DNA from 3 places in the Stenotrophomonas sp. AC248 genome. Region 3 is predicted to be linked to each of the others. Evidence: predicted binding sites of a transcription regulator. Region 3 holds the regulator's gene; each other region holds the start of a gene.
The links. Region 3 encodes HrcA, which represses chaperone genes, less so after heat shock. Its sites were predicted from a motif close to TTNGCACTCNNNNNNNNNGAGTGCNAA; they were not measured.
Positions count from the first base shown of each region.

Region 1: ACZ0AE_RS18005 (co-chaperone GroES) is a predicted target of HrcA. The motif match lies at 1,443-1,469, and genes of this name have one in related genera.
Region 2: rpoH (RNA polymerase sigma factor RpoH) is a predicted target of HrcA. The motif match lies at 1,035-1,061, and genes of this name have one in related genera.

Region 1 covers NZ_OZ409840.1:3,995,356-3,997,622, forward strand. The annotation lists gene groL (chaperonin GroEL) at 1-999, opposite strand, end outside; gene ACZ0AE_RS18005 (co-chaperone GroES) at 1,111-1,395, opposite strand.
Region 2 covers NZ_OZ409840.1:4,058,684-4,060,950, forward strand. The annotation lists gene purD (phosphoribosylamine--glycine ligase) at 1-5, shown strand, start outside; gene rpoH (RNA polymerase sigma factor RpoH) at 149-1,024, opposite strand; gene ACZ0AE_RS18305 (TonB-dependent receptor) at 1,559-2,267, opposite strand, start outside.
Region 3 covers NZ_OZ409840.1:1,716,386-1,718,652, reverse strand. The annotation lists gene grpE (nucleotide exchange factor GrpE) at 1-388, opposite strand, end outside; gene hrcA (heat-inducible transcriptional repressor HrcA) at 473-1,540, opposite strand; gene recN (DNA repair protein RecN) at 1,652-2,267, shown strand, end outside.

The DNA.
Region 1 (2,267 bases), 2.3 Mb from region 3:
GATGATGGTGGTGTTTTCCTTGGAGACCTGCACCTTCTTGGCGCGGCCCAGATCCTTGATCGTCGCCTTTTCCAGCGACAGACCAATTTCCTCGGAGATCACGGTGCCGCCGGTCAGCACGGCCATGTCTTCCAGCATCGCCTTGCGACGATCACCGAAGCCCGGTGCCTTGACGGCCACGACCTTGACGATGCCACGGATGGTGTTGACCACCAGGGTGGCCAGCGCTTCGCCTTCGATGTCTTCGGCGATGATCAGCAGCGGCTTGCCGGCCTTGGCGACGCCTTCCAGCACGGGCAGCAGGTCGCGCACGTTGGAGATCTTCTTGTCGTGCAGCAGCACGTACGGATCGTCCAGGTCAGCGGTCTGCGACTGCTGGTTGTTGATGAAGTACGGGGACAGGTAGCCACGGTCGAACTGCATGCCTTCGACGACGTCCAGCTCGTTGTCCAGGCCCGAGCCTTCTTCAACGGTGATGACGCCTTCCTTGGTCACGCGGCGCATGGCTTCGGCAATGATGTTGCCGATCGACTCGTCCGAGTTGGCCGAGATCGTGCCGACCTGGGCGATGGCCTTGTCGTCAGCGGTCGGCTTGGAGATGTTCTTCAGCTCGGCGACGGCGGCGATGACGGCCTTGTCGATACCGCGCTTGAGGTCCATCGGGTTCATGCCGGCAGCAACGGCCTTGGCGCCTTCGCGGATCAGGGCCTGGGCCAGCACGGTGGCGGTGGTGGTGCCGTCGCCGGCGTCATCGTTGGTGCGGGAAGCAACTTCCTTCACCATCTGCGCGCCCATGTTCTCGAACTTGTCAGCCAGTTCGATTTCCTTGGCAACGGACACGCCATCCTTGGTGATGGTCGGGGCGCCGAAGCTCTTTTCGAGCACGACGTTGCGGCCCTTCGGGCCCAGGGTTGCCTTGACGGCATTGGCGAGAATGTTGACGCCGCGCACCATGCGCGAACGAGCGTCTTCACCGAAACGAATATCTTTGGCAGCCATTGCGATTACCTTTTATGTAGAGCCGGGCGATGCCCGGCTGCTTGAATGGGGGATACGGTCGACCGGTCAGTCCGGCTACCGCGCGGCGGGGCAGAGCCCCGCTCTGCGTCATCAGATGATGGCGAGGATGTCGTCTTCGCGCAGGACCTTGTACTCGACGCCTTCGGACTTGTAGCTGCTGCCGGCGTACTGGCCGTAGATGACCTTGTCACCGACCTTCAGCGACGGCGCGCGCACGCTGCCGTTGTCCAGGGGCTTGCCCGGGCCGACGGCCACGACTTCACCCTTGGTGGACTTTTCCTTGGCGGAATCCGGAATCACGATGCCGCCGGACGAGATTTCGTCGGCTTCGATCGGCTTGACTACGACGCGGTCATGAAGCGGCTTGATGCTCATGTGAGACCCTTTTAAGTTGTTGATTGGTCTGGAAAAGTCTGGCGATGTTAGCACTCGCACAGGGCGACTGCCAGCCACGCTCACGAAAAAACCCGACGGTGCGGGTACAGAGCAGAGATGGTGCTGGGCACTTCCCTTTCAAGGGGCGAAGACGAAATTTTTCCGGCCGGCGGCCGGTGGGGCCCGAGGCAAGATCAAGGTCAAGGTCAAGGTCAAGGTCAAGGTCAACTGCGCCGCGAGTCCGCGGGCGTGGCGCGCTGGGCTGGTGGGGGCGGGGGTGCGGGACACGCCGTAAACCCATCCCTGGGGGCTCCGCGGCGCCATCCATGGCGCCGAGGGTCCCGCACCCCCACCCCCACCACCCCTAAGACACTCTGCCGTTGCTCACGGAAAAGCAGAACCAAGAGCAACCCTCCCCGCCAGGCGTGGCTGGCCATTGCATCGGCTCTCCCCAGGCCCCCAGCCAACTGTCTGGGGCGGGGGTGTGAGGGTTCACGGGACCCTCCACCGCATGGATGCGGTGGCGGAGCTTACATGGACGTACTTGCAGCGTGTCCCGTGAACCCTCACACCCCCGCCCAGCCTGCAGGACCGGCCAACCGAGGTTCTGGCTTCACGGCTCTGGCTCTAGCTCTAGCTCTGGCTCTAGCTCTGGCTCTAGCTCTAGCTCTAGCTCTAGCTCTAGCTCTAGCTCTGGCTCTAGCTCTAGCTCTAGCTCTAGCTCTGGCTCTAGCTCTTCAGCTTCGAAAAAAAAGAACCCTCCCCCGCCAATTCCTTGACGCACGTCCCACTGCGGAACCTAAGTCCCGACATATCGATAGATGTGTCATCTGGATTGATTAGATTCGGCCAGCAATAACCAATCACAAGGA
Region 2 (2,267 bases), 2.3 Mb from region 3:
AGTGAGGCCGCACTGATCCGCGCATGGCGTGGAGCGTATGACGTCAGCGGCCCGGCATTGCCGGGCCGTTGCGTTACGGGACCGACGCTTCCGGAAAAGAAAAGGCCCGGCAGTGCCGGGCCTTTCATCACCTCAACGTCGCCCCGCATTACGCGGTAAACAGCGCCTTCATCTTCTTCAGCGCGTTCGCCTCGACCTGGCGGATGCGCTCGGCCGACACGCCGTACTCGTCGGCCAGCTCCTGCAGGGTGACCTTGCTGTCCGCGTCCAGCCAGCGACGGCGGATGATGTCGCGCGAACGCGCATCCAGTTCGGCCATGCCTTCGCGCAGCAGCTGCAGCTTGTTGTCTTCGCTGTCGGCACGCTCGTAGGCCATCGACGGATCTTCCGCGTCGGCCACCAGGTACGCAGCCGGCGACGGCGGGGCGTTTTCGTTGTCTTCGTCGCTGGGCGCATCGAAACCGATATCGCGGCCGGACAGGCGCGATTCCATCTCAAGCACTTCGCGCTCGGAAACGTTCAGGTCCTTGGCCACCGCGCGCACTTCGGCCGCGTTCATCCAGCCCAGGCGGGTCTTGGACTTGCGCAGGTTGAAGAACAGCTTGCGCTGCGCCTTGGTGGTGGCGACCTTCACGATGCGCCAGTTCTTCAGGATGAACTCGTGCATTTCCGCACGGATCCAATGCACCGCGAACGACACCAGGCGTACGCCCATGTCCGGGTCGAAGCGCTTCACCGCCTTCATCAGGCCGATGTTGCCTTCCTGGATCAGATCGCCCAGGGCGAGGCCGTAGCCGTTGTAGCCACGGGCCACGTGCACCACGAAGCGCAGGTGGGAATGGACCAGCTCGCGCGCGGCGTCCAGGTCCAGCTCGTCGCGGAAGCGGCGGGCCAAATCCTGCTCGTCATCGACCGACAGCACCGGGATCTGGTGCACGGCACCGATGTAGGCGTCCAGCGAACCGAGCGCACTGGGAATCGGGAGATTGTTTGCCACAAGGGCAGTAGACGTGTTCTGGCTCATAGGGCTCATCTTAGCAGTCTGAAACTTGGACTGCTAAAGGGGAAAGAAGTTCCAGCGTTCTGTTCATGCAACGATGGCACTGATTACCCGGATAACGTACCGCGAAATGATGACAGTGGCGAGCGGGTCAAAAAATAGGTCAAACATCATTAAAATCAATAGCTTGTCTAGATAAATGCGCCCACGGAGCGTCGATTTCCGCTGAACGACCGGGTTCCCCCACCCCATTCAGCCGAAAAGTGTTGGCAGGCATTCAGCCCGGCGAGCAAGGGGCGCGGCGCCGGCCAGCGGCACCGCACGCAACAGGGTGGTCGGTGGCCCAGCCGGGCAGAGCCCGGCTCTACGAAGGGCTGGATTCCCAACCCAGAGACATCCCGTTGATCCAGCCGGGCACCCACCGGAGCCGACCGCCGAAGCCGCCATCTCCGGTAGTGCCACGCCATGCGTGGCAGGCCAGACAATGACGAAGCCGGATGCGTGGCAGGCCAGACAATGACGAAGACAAATGCGTGGCAGGCCAGCCAACACCGAAGCCTAGTAATACCCCGCCATATTCAAGAAGAACCCCTTCTGGTCATACTTCAGCTCGGTCATGTCGTCGCTGAACTCGGTGAAGTTGTAGCCCACGCCGACCTTGAAGTTCTCGCCCACCCGGCGATCCACGCCCAGCAGCCAGCCCTTGCGGACGCCGCCGTCGCGTACCTTCAGCCAGCGGTGCTCGGCCAGCCCTTCCCACTTCTCGAACAGGCGGTAGCGCAGCTGCAGTGCGGCGAAGTCGGCGCGGCTGTCCAGCCAGGCGCCTTCGCCGCGGCCGGTGCGGTAGTCGCCCCAGCGTGAGGCGAGTTTGGCCGCCACTTCCCAGCGCGCGCCCAACTGGCGGATGCCCTCCACCGACAGCACCTGCGAGCGCTGGTCGTAGAGGTTGCCGCCTTCCTGGCCCAGCGAGGCCACGTCGTAGAGATAGGTGAACTTGCCGAAGCCGGCCCACCCGGTAGCGTCGTGCGGGCGCCAGGCAAAGCCCATGTTGGTTTCCACCAACTTGGCATCGGCCACCGGGTTGATCCGGTCGTCGGTGTCGGCGTAGTTGGCGCGCAGCGCAAAGCGCCAGTCTTCGTTGAGCTTGTACAGCAGGCGGTTGGTGGTCACCCATTGCTCGCGCTGCTCGGCACCGCTGTCGCGGCGGTACTCCAGCTTGCTGTTCCACTGCGCCACTGCGTCGGTGCGGCCGCCGCTGACGCTGTAC
Region 3 (2,267 bases):
GGTGGTCCGGGTTGAAGGCCTGGCCGGTCGGGTCGAGCAGGGTCAGGCCATTGTCGGCGGCGACCTTGAGCAGTTGCTTGTAGGTCAGCTCCAGGCCTTCGCGCAGCGGGCTGGGCTCGGCACCGGCGCTGTTGAGGCCGGCGTCCAGGCTGTCGAACACCGGCAGCAGTTCGCCCAGCAGCTTTTCGTTGGCGAAGCGGCGCGCCTGTTCGACGTCGCGGGCCACGCGCTTGCGCTGGTTGTCCAGGTCGGCGCGCTCGCGCAGCGACTCGGCGCGCAGCAGGGCCACTTCATTGTGCAGGCTGTCCAGCTGCTGCTGCAGGGACGGCTCGGCAGCCGGTTCACCGGCGGGATTCTGGGATGCGATATCAGGCTGATCTTGGTTCATTTCCGGATCCTTGGCGGTGACTCTCCGCCTCCACCCACCCCTATGTGGGCGCGGGGTCCCGTTTCAAGAGTCCAGCGACGGGTTTTATGTGCGATCGCGGGACAATCCGCCGCCGGCCGGGTCGGCCAGCGCGGCGCCCAGCACCTGGGCGGTGGCCTCCACCAGCGGAATCATGCGGTCATAGGCCATGCGCTTGGGCCCGATCACCCCCAGCACGCCCAGCACCTGGCCACCGGCCGAATACGGCGCGGTCACCAGCGACACCCCTTCCAACGGCATCACCCCGGTCTCCTCGCCAATGAAGATGCGTACCCCCGGGGCCTGGATGGTGCGCTCGAGCAGCTGCAGGATCTCGCGCTTGCTGGCGAACACCTCGAACAGCTCGCGCAGCCGCTCCAGGTCGGACAGGTCCTGCACGCCCATCAGCCGGGTCGCGCCGGCCAGCACCATGTCGTCGGCCGGCGGCACCAGCGCCTGTTCGGCCAGCTCGATGCCGTGGGCCAGCAGCTGCTCCATTTCCGACTGCGCGTCGCGCAGCTCCAGCAGCAGGCGCTGGCGGATCTCCGACAAGGGCCGCCCGGCGCAGTTGGCATTGAGATAGTTGGCCACCTGCTCCAGCTCGCCGGGGCCGAAGCTGCGGCGGGGTTCGATCACCCGGTTCTGCACTTCGTTGTCGGCAAACACCAGGATGGCCAGCACCCGGCGCGCGTCCAGCGCCACGAAATCGATATGCCGGAAGGCGAACTGTTCACGCCGCGGCGCGCTGACCACGCCAACGAAGTGGCTCATCGCCGACAGCAGCTCCGAGGCACTGCCCAGCAGGGCCTGGGTGCCGCTGCCACTGGCCAGTTCGGTGCGCAGCCGGCTCAGCTCGCCCTCGCCGGGCGGCTGCATCTTGACCAGGCTGTCCACGAACACCCGGTAGCCGTGCGCGGTAGGCACCCGCCCGGCCGAGGTATGCGGCGAACTGAGCAGGCCCAGGTCTTCCAGGTCCCCCAGGATGTTGCGGATGGTGGCCGGGCTGACATCCAGCCCGGCCAGCCGCGCCAGTGTCTGCGAGCCCACCGGCTCGCCGTCCTGGATGTGGCGGGCGATCAGCGTCCGCAGCAGGTGGCGGGCGCGGGGCGCAAGATGTGACGCAGTGGGGTGCATGGAATCAGCCTGTGAGACGCCATCCTAGATAATGGCTCCGGGGACCGAAGGCAAGTTATTGGAGCTGTCCCCGCCCCATGCTAGCGTTGCGCGGCTCAAGAACAGACAACCATGCTCAAACATCTATCGATCAAGGATTTTGCCGTCGTCCGTGCTACCGAACTCGAATTCGGGCCGGGCATGACCGTGGTGTCCGGCGAAACCGGCGCCGGCAAGTCGCTGATGGTCGACGCCCTCGGCTTCCTGTCCGGGCTGCGCGCCGACAGCGGCGTGGTCCGCCACGGCGCCGCCCGCGCGGAACTGTCGGCCGAATTCGCCCCCGGCGAGGACGCCCCGGCGCGGCGCTGGCTGCGCGAGAACGAACTGGACGACGAGGACCAGTGCCAGCTGCGCCGGATCATCCGCGCCGATGGCGGCTCCCGCGCCTGGATCAACGGGCGCCCGGTCACCCTCACCCAGTTGACCGAACTGGCCTCGACCCTGGTCGAAATCCACGGCCAGCACGAACAGCAGGCCCTGCTGGCGCGGCCCTCGCAGCTGGCCCTGCTGGACGCGTTCGCGCGCAACGACGCCGAGCGCAGCCAGGTCCGCCAGGCCGCCGCACGCTGGCAGGCGCTGGTGGACGAAGCCGAAGCCTTGTCGCGCCAGGGCGATGTCAGCGACCGCATCGGCTACCTGGAACACCAGCTGGGCGAACTGCAGCGCGAAGACCTGGAGCCGGCCTCGA